DNA from 2 places in the Duganella sp. BJB1802 genome. Region 2 is predicted to be linked to the other one. Evidence: predicted binding sites of a transcription regulator. Region 2 holds the regulator's gene; the other holds the start of a gene.

Region 1 (6,536 bases), on a different contig from region 2:
GCGCCCCGGCCTTCGGCGCGCCGACGCTGAACCTGCGGCCGACCGCCACCGAGCGCGACCTGGAATTCGGCTACACCACCACCTTCGGCCGCGACGGCCGCCTGGGCAAGCTGACCGGCGCCGTCATGTGGCGGGTCAACCCCGGCCACGACGCCGGCGCCAAGCCGGACTGGCTGACCGGCGTGCGCTATTCCCGGGGCTTTTAACGAAGGTCAACCTTTGGCGCCGGGACGGGTCATATCCAGCGGCACTATCCACTGCTCGAACTGCTCGGCGCTGACGTAGCCCAGCGCCAGCGCGGCCTCCTTCAACGTGCTTCCCTCATGCTGCGCCCGCTTGGCGATGGCGGCCGCCTTGTCGTAGCCGATGTGCGGCGCCAGCGCCGTCACCAGCATCAGCGAACGCTCCATCAGCTCGGCGATGCGCGCGCGGTTGGGCTCGATGCCGTGCACGCAGTGCTCGTCGAAGCTGCGCATGCCGTCGGCAAGCAGGCGCGCGCTTTGCAGGAAGTTGTGGGCGATCAGCGGCTTGTAGACGTTGAGCTCGAAGTTGCCGGAGGCGCCGCCCACGGTGATGGCGACGTCGTTGCCGAACACCTGGCAGCACAGCATGGTCAGCGCCTCGCATTGGGTCGGGTTGACCTTGCCCGGCATGATGGAGCTGCCCGGCTCGTTTTCCGGGATGGTGATCTCGCCCAGGCCGGAGCGCGGGCCGGACGCCATCCAGCGCATGTCGTTGGCGATCTTCATCAGCGCGGCGGCCAGCGTCTTGAGCGCGCCGTGCGCCGACAGCAGGGCGTCGTGGCCGGCCAGCGCGGCGAACTTGTTGTCGGCGCTGCGGAAGGGCAGGGCCAGCGTGTGCTCCAGCTCGGCGGCGATGCGGTGCGCGTATTCGGGGTGGGCGTTGAGGCCGGTGCCGACCGCAGTGCCGCCGGCGGCCAGCTGCAGCACTCCGGGCAGGGCGGTGCCGATGGCGCGCTCGGCGAAGTCGAGGTGGGCCACGTAGCCGGAGAATTCCTGGCCCAGCGTCAGCGGGGTGGCGTCCTGCAGGTGGGTGCGGCCGATCTTGACGATGTCGGCGAAGGCTTCGGCCTTGGCGTGCAGCTGGTCGCGCAGCTGGCGCAGCGCCGGCAGCACGTTGTTGGCCAGCGCCTGCGCGGCGGCCACGTGGATGGCGGTGGGGAAGATGTCGTTCGACGACTGGCCTTTGTTGACGTCGTCGTTGGGGTGCAGCTTGCGGGCCTCGCCGCGCACGCCGCCCATCAGCTCGGAGCCGCGGTTGGCCAGCACCTCGTTCATGTTCATGTTGGACTGGGTGCCGGAGCCGGTCTGCCACACGGCCAGCGGGAATTCGGTCGGATGCTTGCCGGCCAACACCTCGTCGGCGGCCTGGGTGATGGCGATGGCCTTGGCGCCCTCCAGCAGGCCCAGGTCCAGGTTGACGCGGGCGGCGGCGCGCTTGACGCTGGCCAAGGCGTGGATCAGCTCGGGCGGCATGCGCTCCGTGGAGATGCGGAAATGCTCCAGCGAGCGCTGGGTTTGCGCGCCCCACAGCTGGTGGTCGGGGACGTCGATCGGGCCGAAACTGTCACGTTCACTTCTGGTGTTCATGGTTTTTCCTTTGCTCGGGGATGGCAATCATGTGTATTTGCCAAGGTCCGTCCAGTGTAGCGCAGTCTGGAAAAATTAACCTAGGGCTACAAAACCGGGAAAATCAGCCGTTATAGCTGATACACTTTAAGAATTCGCGGCCAAGCGACCCCAACATGCAGCGCAACACTCTCCTGACCTCGATCCTTGCCGGCGCCGGCGCCTTATTGCTGGCCACCGCCGCCCCGGCGGCGGAGCTGGGCGATATCGCCGTGCGATCCTACATCGGCCAGCCGCTGGCGGCCGACATCGAGCTGGTGCAGCTGGCGCCGGACGAGGTGTCGGCGTTGCAGGTGCGCTTGGCGCAGCAGGACGTGTATCGCGGCGCCAACATCAGCATGAATCCGGCGCTGGGCTCGCTGCACATGGCCGTGGTGCGGCGCGACGGCCGCCAGTTCCTGCATCTGACCACCACCCGCGCCATCGATGCCGAGTATGTCCATTTGTTCCTGGAGCTGAGCGCGGCCGGGCGCCAGGATGTGCGCGCGGCGACCGTGTGGCTCCAGGCCGACCCGAATCCGGCGCCGCCGCCGTTGCCGCCCGTGACGGCGGCGCAGGCGGCGCTGCTGGCGCGGGCGGAACGGGCGGTTCAGGCGACTGCTCCGGCCCCGGCGCCGTCAACGGCCCCGGTTGCGCCGGTCGCCGCGCCAGTGCGGGACAGGACGCGGCCGGCGCCAATGCCGGCCGCGCATGAATCGGAAGTGGGCGAGCCGGGTGGCTTGCGGTCGTCGGCGGGATCGATGGCGCCGGTGCGGCGGCCGGCGCCGCTGCCTGCGCGTCGGCCGACTACCGACAAGACGGGCGGCGGCGAGGCGGATCAGGCTGGCGGCGCGGTGCCGCTGGGCGTGGCGCAGGCTCTGCTGCCCTTGCCGCCGCTGCCGCTGCCCAAGGGCGTGAAGCGGCCGGCGGCGCCGGCGGCGTGCGCGCCGTCGGGCATGAGCGCGAAGGAATGCGCGGCGCTCGATACGCATAGCATGGAGTTGTCCAGCAAGCTGGTCGAGCTGGAGGGCAGGGTCAAGCTGCTGCAAGGCGCGTTGGGCGCGAAGGGCGGGGCGGCCAGCGCGGCAGCGTCTGCTGCCTCTGGCGTCCAGGCCGGCGCGGCATCCGGGCATGGCGGCGCGGCATCGGTACACGGCAACGCGGCGGCGGGACAGGACGGGGCGGCGTCGGCTGCGTGGGCGGGCTCGGCACCCGTGATGGCTGCGACGGCGAGCTCCGGCGCGCACGCCAGCGGCAGCGCGGACGGCGCGGGACACGGGGCGGCGCAAAGCGCTGCGGCTTCGGCGCCGGCATCGGCATCGGCTTCTGCGGCGGCTGGCGGGGGAGAATCGGCCTCGGCCGAAGCGGACGTGCCGGTCAAGAAGGTGCGCGTGCTGCCCAAGCTGAAGTACAAAAAGGAAAAACCGCCGGAGCCGGCCGCCAGCAACTGGCCGCTGATCGCGGGCGGGGCCGGCGCGCTGGCGCTGCTGCTGGGCGCGGGCGGCTACTTCTATCTGCGCAAGAAACGCGGCAGCGGGCCGTTGAAGATCTGGCAGGGATTCCGCAAGAAAAAGCCGGCCGCCGAGGGCGAAACGCCGATGGAGGCGCCGCCGCTGCACGAGGTCACGCCGGAATCCATGATGGAAAAACAATAAAAAGGTAATAAGCTTATAACAAGCTCGCTCTTATCGGGCTCAGGCGATCTGGGTTATAGTGTTCGACGCCCACCGTCTTCCCCATTCCTGAAAGAGCCTTATGACCGCAGCAGATTTTCAGTCTCAGCATCACGAGCAATACCAAACTTTCAAACAACTTGGCCTGAAGCTGGACATGTCCCGCGGCAAGCCAGCCCCCGAACAGCTGGACCTGTCGAACGCCCTGATGGCGTCGCTGGACACCTACAAGGCCGCCGACGGCACCGATTGCCGCAACTACGGCGGCACCATCGGCCTGCCGGAAGCGCGCGCGCTGTTCGGCCAGCTGCTGGACGTGCCGGCCGCGCAGGTCGTGGTCGACAGCAGCGCCAGCCTGTCGCTGATGCATGACGTGATCGTCTACAGCCTGCTCAACGGCACGCCCGGCAACGCGCCGTGGGTGCGCGAGCCGGTGACCTTCCTGTGCCCGGTGCCGGGCTACGACCGCCATTTCGCCATCTGCGAAGCGCGCGGCATCAAGATGATCAACATCCCGATGACCGAAAACGGCCTGGACATGGACCTGGTGGAAAAACTGGTGGCCGAGGACGCCAGCATCAAGGGCATGTGGTGTGTGCCGAAGTACAGCAATCCGGGTGGCGTGGTGTATTCGGACGAGGTGGTGGCCCGCCTGGCGGCCATGAAGACGGCGGCGCCGGACTTCCGCCTGATGTGGGACGACGCTTACCGCTTCCACCATCTGGGCGAGCAGAAGCTGGCCGTGGCCAACATCCTGGAGGCGTGCGCGCAGGCCGGCAACCCGGACCGCGCGATCGTGTTCGCGTCGTCGTCCAAGGTGAGCTGGGCTGGTTCGGGCGTCGCTGCGCTGGCGGCCTCGCCGGCCAACATCGCCTGGTGGACCAAGCACGCCGGCATCCGCAGCATCGGCCCGGACAAGATCAACCAGCTGCGCCACGTGCAACTGCTGAAGGACCTGCCGACCGTGGAAGCGTTGATGGAACAGCATCGCCTGCTGCTCAAGCCGAAGTTCGACGCGGTGCTGGAACAGTTCGAGCGCTACCTGGCCGACGTGCCGGGCGTGTCGTGGACGCGTCCGCTGGGCGGCTATTTCATCGACCTGGTGACGCCGCCGGGTTCGGCCAAGCGCACGGTGGCGCTGGCCAAGGAGGCCGGCATCACGCTGACGCCGGCCGGCGCGGCTTTCCCTTACGGTAACGATCCGAAGGATAGCCATATCCGCATCGCGCCGAGCTTCCCGTCGCTGGACGAGATCACCCAGGCAGCGCAGGGTATCGCGCTGTCGCTGCGCGTGGCGCTGGCGAGCTGATCGCCGTGCGGACGTAAAAAAAAGCGCCCTCGGGCGCTTTTTTACATTGGGGCGGCGGTTTTTACTGACGCGCCATGCCCGGCACGTTGTTCAGCCAAGGTTCGGTGACGTCGCGGATGGCGCGGTCGTTGGCCAGGATCTGCTTGAGCAGGTCGATCTTGCGCAGGCGCGGGGCGCCGCTCAGGCTGGGCACGCCGGCGTCGGCCGGACGCGCGGCGCTGGCGCATTGCGCTTCCAGGCGGCTCAGGCCGTCCCAATCCCCCAGACGCGCGGCGGCAGCCATTTGATTGGACAGGCCGGCAATGTTTTCGTACATCGAGAGGACTTCGGTGGAGGTCATGTTCTCACCCTGGTTTAGTTAAAACGGATTACCGCATGTCCTGATTAACGTCGCCTTAAACGCGAACTTTAGGGTGTTTTGAAAAAATATTTGAAAAAAGTCGAAAAAAAAAGCCGCGCGGCGTAAAACCGGCGGCTTCCATGGTTTTTTAGATAAGCTGGATTATTTGACCAGCTCCTCCAAACCGGCGCTCAGTTCGTCCGGCGACGGCATTTCATCGATCAGGGCGTTGTCGTCCAGGCCCAGTTCCTCGGCCAGGTCGGCCGGGTAGCAGGCTTCGATTTCATCGTCGCTCAGCTGGGCCTGCTCGACGCGGGCGCGCCAGGCGGCCAGCGAGACCACGGCGGCCAAGCGGTTCAGTTCGCCGTTGTGGTGCGGCTCGGGGAAGGCCAGGATGGTTTCCGAGAAGGTCAGCGGGAACTTCCAGCGCTTGGCCAATTCTGCGCCGACATCGGCGAAGGTGAAGCCGAACGAGGCTTGCTCGGCGTCCAGGCGGCGCGGGTCCAGCGGGCCGGCCACCTTGTCGAGCGCCATCGCCTGCTCGGCCATCGCCGAGTGGATCACCAGCTGGCCGATGGCGTGCATCATGCCGATGGTGAAGGCGAGGTCGGTGTTTTCCTTGGTCTTCTTGGCGATCCACTTGGCCGACACCGCAGTGTGCAGGCTGTAGCGCCAGAATTGTTTGAGGTCGAGGCCGGGCACGGTCTTGAAACCGCTGACCAGGCCGGAGCTGATGACCAGCGTGCGGACGGTGACGAAGCCGAGCATCAGCACCGCATCCTCCACGGTGCCGATGCTGCGCGAGACGTGGTAGTAGGCCGAGTTGGCCAGGCGCAGCAGCTTGGCGCTCAGCACCGGATCCGTCGACAGTTTTTTCGCGATCTCTTCGGTCGAGACGCTGGCCTTGTCGAAACTGCTGATCAGCTCTTCCACGACTTTAGGCGCGGTGGGCAACGCAGTTGGATTCTGGAACAGGGCATCAAGTTTCATATTTATCTCCTGGGTAATTAGCGCGTTGCTATAGGCTAACTATATAGCGATTCCCAGAATGTATGAAACAATTTTGCGGGGCGAGCGTCTCTTTTCTGAGTCAGTAATCGCCGACATGAGCCGGCGTATATACTGGCGGCATGGAACCCGACCCTATCGAGCAGATCACGCAAACCACGCTGCAGCATTACGAGCGCAACGCCGAGCAGTTTTTCGCCGGCACCATCGATCACGATGTCAGCCAAAACATCGCGGCCTTGCTGGACGCGCTGCAAGGCCCCGCGCCATACCGCCTGCTGGACCTGGGCTGCGGCCCCGGCCGCGACCTGAAGACCTTCAGGGAGCTGGGCCACGAAGCGGTCGGCGTCGACGGCTCGGCTCGCTTCGTCGAGATGGCGCGCGCCTACAGCGGTTGCGAAACGTGGCGGCAGGACTTCGTCCAACTTGACCTGCCTGCTGGTTTTTTCGACGGCATCTACGCCAACGCCTCCTTGTTCCACGTGCCCAGCGCCGCGCTGCCGAAGGTGCTGCGCGACCTGCACGCCGCGCTGAAAGCCGGCGGCGTGCTGTTCAGTTCCAACCCGCGCGGCGACAAC
Region 2 (6,536 bases):
GAAGCCCGCGCCATGAGCACGGCCGGCGACGGCCAGGTGGTCCAGGTAAAAACTTCCGGTGGGCAGCAAATCACCGGGATCGCCAAGGCGGGCGGACTGGTGGAGGTGGCGTTTTGACGGAACGCCGGGGATCTTGCGGTAAAGCAACGCTAAAGTTTTGCGCGCGGCCGCCGTTATAGAGTCAGATCCCGGAGTTTCGTACTCCTACCAGAGAAGGATAATGCTGTGAAAATCAACGATACATTGAAGAGCACGACCGGCTTGCCGTCGTCGACCCCGGCTTCCACCTCGACCGCGCGCGGCGCGGACAAGGCGGCCGCCCCGGCGACACCCGCAACGTCCGACAACGTGCGCCTGTCGCCGCAAGGCCAGGCATTGGCGGCCAGTGCGGCCGGCGGCGCCAACGCTGTGTTCGATACCAAAAAGGTCGAGCGCATCAAGCTGGCGATTGCCGACGGTCAGTTCCAGGTCAACTCGGAAAAAGTGGCGGATGGCTTGCTGGATACAGTCAAGGATCTGCTGCACTCTCGCAAACGATAGGTCTTACCATGTCAACCGCTACCCCGCTGAACAGCCTGCGCGAAGAAGAACAGATCATGACGACCCTGCTGGGCGTCCTGAAGCAGGAACAGCAACACCTGGTGGCGGCGGAAATCGACGGCCTGACGGCGGTCACCACGAAGAAATCGGCACTGGTCACGCAGATGACCCTGTTGTCGGCCCAGCGCCACCGCGCCCTGGGCAAGGCCGGCTACCCGGCCGAGGAAGCCGGCATGGATGCCTGGGTCGCCGCCAGCGGCGCCGACGCCGCCGAAGCCACCGCCCTGTGGCAGGCGCTGCAGCACCACGCGCGCGAAGCCAAGGAACTGAACCGCATCAACGGCATGCTGATCAACAAGCAGATGGGCCACACGCAAGGCGCGCTGCAGGCGCTGCGTCCGCAATCGGCCGGCGCCAACAATTTCTACGGCCCTGGCGGCCTGTCCACCACCCTGCCCCGCAGCCGCGGATTCCTGGCCGGCTGATCCAATTTTATCTATTGCTGGGCCGGCGCCTGCGTCGGCACTTCCGTCACCGTATCCGGAATACCGGACAAGATCGTGACCGCCACGCGGCGATTGCGCGCGCGGCCGATCGGATTGTCGTTCGACGCCACCGGCACGTTCGAGCTGAAGCCCACCGCCGTCAACCGTCCCGGCGCCACGCCGGCGTCGATGAACAGCCGCACCACGCTGCTGGCGCGCACCGCCGACAGCTCCCAGTTGGACGGGAACAGCGCGTTGCGGATCGGCTGGTTGTCGGTGTGGCCCTCCACCTGCACATTGTGGTCGTCGTTCTTGAGCAGGCCGGCCACGGCGCGCAGCGCCTCGGTCGATTCGCTGGTCAGGCGCGCGTCTCCCGGATCGAACAGCACCGAGGCGTTGATCTCGACGCTGACGCCGCGGCTGTTCTGCGTGACGCGCACCTTGCCCTCCTTGACCAGCGGCGCCAGCGTGGACAACAAGTCCTGCGCCAGCTTGGTCATCTGGGTTTTTTCCTTGCGCAGCAGTTCGGCGTGGCGGCGCAGGTTGGGATTGGGGATGGGCAGGTTGGGCACCTCGGTGGTGACCGGCTTGGCCGAGCCGGCGCCGCCGAAGGCGTCCCCCAGCGCGACCGACAGCACCTTGTAGCGGCCGATGTTGACCACCGAGATCGCGTACATGACGACGAAGAAGGCGAACAGCAGCGTGATGAAGTCGGCGTAGGAAATCAGCCAGCGCTCGTGGTTCTCCGGCTCGTCGTCGAACTTCCTGCGCGCGCGGCGGTTCTGCATGTCAGTGTTCCCGCATCAGCGTGGCGATGCGCTCGTCGATGACGCGCGTGTGGTCGCCGGTGGCGATGTCGTAGAACACGGCGGCGGCGATCTCCTGCTGGTGCACCGCCTGCGTGACGATGGCCTTGAGCTTGTTGGCGATCGGGTAGAAGAACAGGTTGGCCAGGCCGACCCCGTAGATGGTCGACACGAAGGCCACCGCGATGCCCGAGCCCAGCTTGCTCGGATCGGTGAGGTTCTCCATCACGTGGATCAGGCCCAGCACCGCGCCCAGGATGCCGATGGTGGGCGAATAGCCGGCCGCCGATTCCCAGATCCGCACCGCCTGGCGCTCCTCGGTCTCGTAGGCGGTGATCTCGGTGTCGAGGATCTGGCGCAGCTTGTCGGGATTGATGCCGTCGACGATCAGGCGCAGGCCCTTGGTGTTGAACTGGTCCTTGGACGAGAGCATGTAGCGCTCCAGCGACAGCAGGCCGTCGCGGCGCGCCGCCAGGTTCCAGGCGTTGATGTCGCGCGCCAGCACGGCGCGGGTGTCGGCCGGCGGCGCGAACACCAGCCGCAGCATGCGCACGCCGCGCAGGAAGGTCTTGAAGCGGGTCTGCAGCATCACCGCGCCGAAGGTGCCGATGACCACGATCGCGAACGCGGCCGGCTGCAGCAGCGAGCCGAGCTTGCCGCCCTCGAGCGACTGGCCGACGACGATGCCGGCCAGCGCCAGCAGCACCCCGGCTACGCTGGCCCAGTCCAAGACCGCTCCCGGAGTGAGGCGCGCAAGCGCGCCACGGCCTGCGTATGCAGCTGCGATACGCGCGATTCCGATACGCCCATCACGGCGCCGATTTCTTTCAAGTTGAGCTCCTCTTCGTAGTACAGCCCCATCAGGATCTTCTCGCGCGGCGGCAGCGCGTCGATGGCGTCGATCACTGCCTGGCGGAAGTCGCCGTCCAGCAGCGAGCGCAACGGATCGCTCTCCTCATCCGAGCAGTAGCGGTCGAGGAAGCTGTCGTTGCCGTCGTCGTCGTGAAAATCCTCGTAGTACACCAGCTGGTGGCCGCCGCCGTCGGACAGCATTTCCTGATAATCGGCCAGCGACAGCTTGAGCATCTTGGCCACCTCCGACTCGGTCGGCGGATGGCCGAGGCGCTGCTGCAGCGTGCTCATCGCGGTCTCGATCTTGCGCATGTTCTGGCGCATCGAGCGCGGCAGCCAGTCGCTGTTGCGCAGCTCGTCGAGCATGGCGCCGCGGATGCGCAGCACGGCGTAGGTTTCGAACTGGGCGCCATGCGTGTCTTCGTAACGGCTGATGGCGTCGAGCAGGCCGATCATCCCGGCTTGCACCAGATCGTCGACTTCGACGCTGGGCGGCAGTTTCGCCTTCATGTGATGGGCCAGGCGTTTGACCAACGGCATATGCTCCGTCAGCAAAGAATCCTTGTCCACTTTCCCTTTGACCGTGTACATAGCCTGTTTATTATTGATTAAGCGCTAAAATTGTCATGCTCCCTTAACGGAAAGATGGCGAGCCGGCCAGCGCGAAGCGGCCCGCCAGTTGACGGAACGCGACCGAAGCCCCGGCCAGCGGAAACGCATCGACCACCGCACGCCCCAAGCGTGCGGCGCGCTGCAGATATTCGTCCGCCGGCACCGATCCCATCGAAACGAGGTTCACCGCGAGGTATCGGCTGGCCGCCTGTGCCATGTTATCGTATACCACCTTTGCTTCCGATTCGGAAGCCCCGGTGACCACAATTCCGAACGGCCGCCGTCCCAGCTCCTGGTTCAGGCGCTTGATCATACTGTACGCGGCCTTGATCGAGGTAGCGCTATTCGACACCTGCACCACGATTTCCGAGCTGGCCATGACCGGCACCGGGAAGGCCACGCCGTCGAACTCGCCGTCGACGATGACGATGCCGGTCTGCTTGGCCAGCACGTCGAAGGCCTTGGCCAGGCGGCGCGTCTCGTCCGGACCGCTGCGCGGCACGCCGCGTGTCATCGACGCCACAGAGAACCCTTGCGGCACCTGGTGGATCACCTGGTTGAGCGCGCACTCCTGGCGCGCCACGTTGAGCAGGCTGGCGCCGCCGTCCACGCCCAGGCGCGAAGCCACGCCGTGGGCGCTGGCGCAGGCGTCCACCAGCAGCACGTCGTTGCCGGCGCGCGCCAGCGAGGCGCCCAGGTTGACCAGCATGGCGCCCTTGTCGTCCTGCGGCGTGGCCGACAGGAAGGTGACGATGCGGGGCTGCGGCCCCGCCAGCATGCGGCGCAGGCCCTCCGCCTGGTCGAAATCGAAATTAGCCAAGGTGCACCTCGCGCAGCGCTTGCTCGTTCTGGCCGTTGCTCATCAGCAGAGGCAGTTCGGCGTCCAGGTACTGGGTGTTGACGACGTCGCGTTTCAACTTGAAAGCGCGGTCGATCAGGTAGGCCGGATCGGCCAGGTGCAGGTCTTCCGGCACGCGCTGGCCGTTCGACACGTAGAACAGATTGAGCTTCTGGCGGATCACCACGTCGAGCACGTTGCCGATGGCGGCCGCCTCGTCGAGCTTGGTCATGATGCAGCCGGCCAGGCCGCTGCCTTGATAGGCACGCACCACTTCGTTCAGCGTTTCCTGGGTGGCCGTCGCGTTCAGGCACAGCAGGCGCTTGACGTCGGAGCCGGCGCCTTGCAGCATCGATACCTGCTCGGTCACCATCTGGTCGCGCTGGCTGACGCCGACCGTGTCGATCAGTACCGTGTGCTTGTTCTTCAGTTCCTTCAGGGCGATGCGCAGGTCGGCCTCGTCCTTCACCGAGTGCACCATCACGCCGAGGATCTTGCCGTAGATGCGCAGCTGCTCGTGGGCGCCGATACGATAGGCGTCGGTGGTGATCAGGGCCAGCTTGTCCGGGCCGTGGCGCATCACGCAGCGCGCGGCCAGCTTGGCGGTGCTGGTGGTCTTGCCGACGCCGGTCGGGCCGACCAGCGCGAACACGCCGCCCTGCTCGATCAGCGCGTCTTCGTTGGCCATGGTTTGCAGGTTGCGGGTCAGGACATTCTTGATCCAGCGCAGGCTGTCGGCGGCGTCGCGGTTGGCCGGCAGTTTTTCGATCAGGTAGCGCGCCAGGCTGGCCGAGAAACCGGCCGCCAGCATCTCGCGCAGCACGGCGGCCTTCTGCGGCTCGCGCGCCTGGGTGGTGCCCCAGGAGATCTCGGCCAGCTGGGTTTCCATCATGCCGCGCATGGCGCGGATTTCGCTCATCATGCCCTGCATCTCGGCGGCGGCGTTCTGCTTGGCGCTGGCGACGGCGGCGCTCACCAAGGCGGCGATCTGCTCGGCGTCGATCGTGGCCCTGGCCGGCGCCGGTGCCGGCACTGCGGCTGCGGCTGCGGCCTTGGTGGCGCTGGCGAACGACGAAGCGGAAGCCACCACGCGGCGCACCGGTTGCGCTGGCAGGGCGGCTGGCGCCGGGGTTACGGTAGGCGATTCGAAACGCGGCTCCATGCGCTGTTCCAGGCGCGGCTCCTGGCGCTGGTCGGCGCGGCCATACGGCACGGCGGTGGTCAGGTCGAGCGACGGCGCCGGATCGGCCATCGGCGAGTGCGGCGCCGGCATGGCCAGCGAGGCGGCATCGTCGTTGGCCAGCGCGAGGATTTCAACGCCGCCATCGGCCTGGCGATTGGACAGGATCACGGCATCGGGGCCGAGCGATTCGCGGACTTTGCGCAGCGCCTCGCGGGAAGTCGGTGCAGTAAATTTTTTGACGTTCATGGCCGGCTCTCAGGAGTCTAAGTCGAGCAGTGCGTCTTCCGGATGAGACGCCTTTACTCTGACAGTGCCATTATTGACGATGCACTCTGGAAACGATCCGAGGAACAGGGGGGCAAATGGGCCGCATTTCGCCATTGCGGCCGAGGCGGCTTAACTGCTGCGGAAAACCTCGTCCAGCGAGGTGGCGTCGACAAAGTTGCGCGCCCAGGCGGACAGCTGCGGCACATCCGCCTCGGCGATGCGCAACCGCACCTGCGCATCCAGCGGGCCGAAGCGTTGAGTCAGCAGCTCGGTGAGCACCTCGACCCAGCCTTCTTGCCTGCCCTCTTGCCTGCCTTCTTTCCTGCCAATTTCCATTCCGATACGTTCGATAGAAGACAAATAAGTCATGGCCTTCCTCCTTTCAATCTGCAACATCCCGGATCGCAAGCGCGCCTCCAGTCCCTCGGGCAGGCGCATGATCCAGTCGATCACCCGGTACAAATTGATGATACGCTGCTTGTCCCAATCACGCTGATACAGAAGTTTGGTAAGCCGCCATTTGGCGATACGCCGCCGATGCGCGTTCCCCTTGGTTTGCCGCGCCTGAAGGTGCGCCATCGTCACCAGCGCAAAGGGATTCAGATGCGCCCGCAATTCGTCCATGCGGCCGGCGAAATCCCGCAGCTTCACGACCGGAAATTCGATCCGCATCTCGCAACCCAGCAGCCGATAGCCAAACGATCCGGGCCGCCAGCGCGCACCGCCGTCGGTCAGCAGCGCCAGGCTGGCTACCGGCCGCTGGTAGCGATCGTAGACCCGATAATTGTAGACAAACATACGCTCGGCAAACCGCGCATCGCGCCAGCCCTGCACCTCCAGATGCACCAGCACCCACTGCTCGCTGCCGTCATGCAGATACACGCTGACCAGCTTGTCGAGCAGGCGTTTGCCCAGCTCGGCATCGCGCGTCAACGTGCCGAATTCCTGGTCCA

Evidence for each region. Region 2 encodes FliA, which starts transcription of late flagellar genes. Its sites were predicted from a motif close to CTAAAGTTTNNNNNNNNNNNGCCGNTA; they were not measured.
Region 1: the regulator FliA is predicted to act here: its motif matches at 4,996-5,022, upstream of HUX88_RS21295 (flagellar protein FliT).

Annotation. Positions count from the first base shown of each region.
Region 1 covers NZ_JABWEF010000014.1:65,372-71,907, forward strand. Annotated here, with positions in the region: gene HUX88_RS21275 (hypothetical protein) at 1-206, shown strand, start outside; gene fumC (class II fumarate hydratase) at 213-1,610, opposite strand; gene HUX88_RS33010 (FimV family protein) at 1,766-3,283, shown strand; gene HUX88_RS21290 (aminotransferase class I/II-fold pyridoxal phosphate-dependent enzyme) at 3,384-4,610, shown strand; gene HUX88_RS21295 (flagellar protein FliT) at 4,672-4,950, opposite strand; gene HUX88_RS21300 (HDOD domain-containing protein) at 5,113-5,940, opposite strand; gene HUX88_RS21305 (bifunctional 2-polyprenyl-6-hydroxyphenol methylase/3-demethylubiquinol 3-O-methyltransferase UbiG) at 6,081-6,536, shown strand, end outside.
Region 2 covers NZ_JABWEF010000019.1:86,541-93,076, forward strand. Annotated here, with positions in the region: gene flgA (flagellar basal body P-ring formation chaperone FlgA) at 1-117, shown strand, start outside; gene flgM (flagellar biosynthesis anti-sigma factor FlgM) at 226-540, shown strand; gene HUX88_RS25465 (flagella synthesis protein FlgN) at 549-1,025, shown strand; gene motD (flagellar motor protein MotD) at 1,037-1,813, opposite strand; gene HUX88_RS25475 (flagellar motor protein) at 1,815-2,561, opposite strand; gene HUX88_RS25480 (RNA polymerase sigma factor FliA) at 2,543-3,274, opposite strand; gene HUX88_RS25485 (antiactivator of flagellar biosynthesis FleN protein) at 3,318-4,115, opposite strand; gene flhF (flagellar biosynthesis protein FlhF) at 4,108-5,562, opposite strand; gene HUX88_RS25495 (DUF4351 domain-containing protein) at 5,713-6,536, opposite strand, start outside.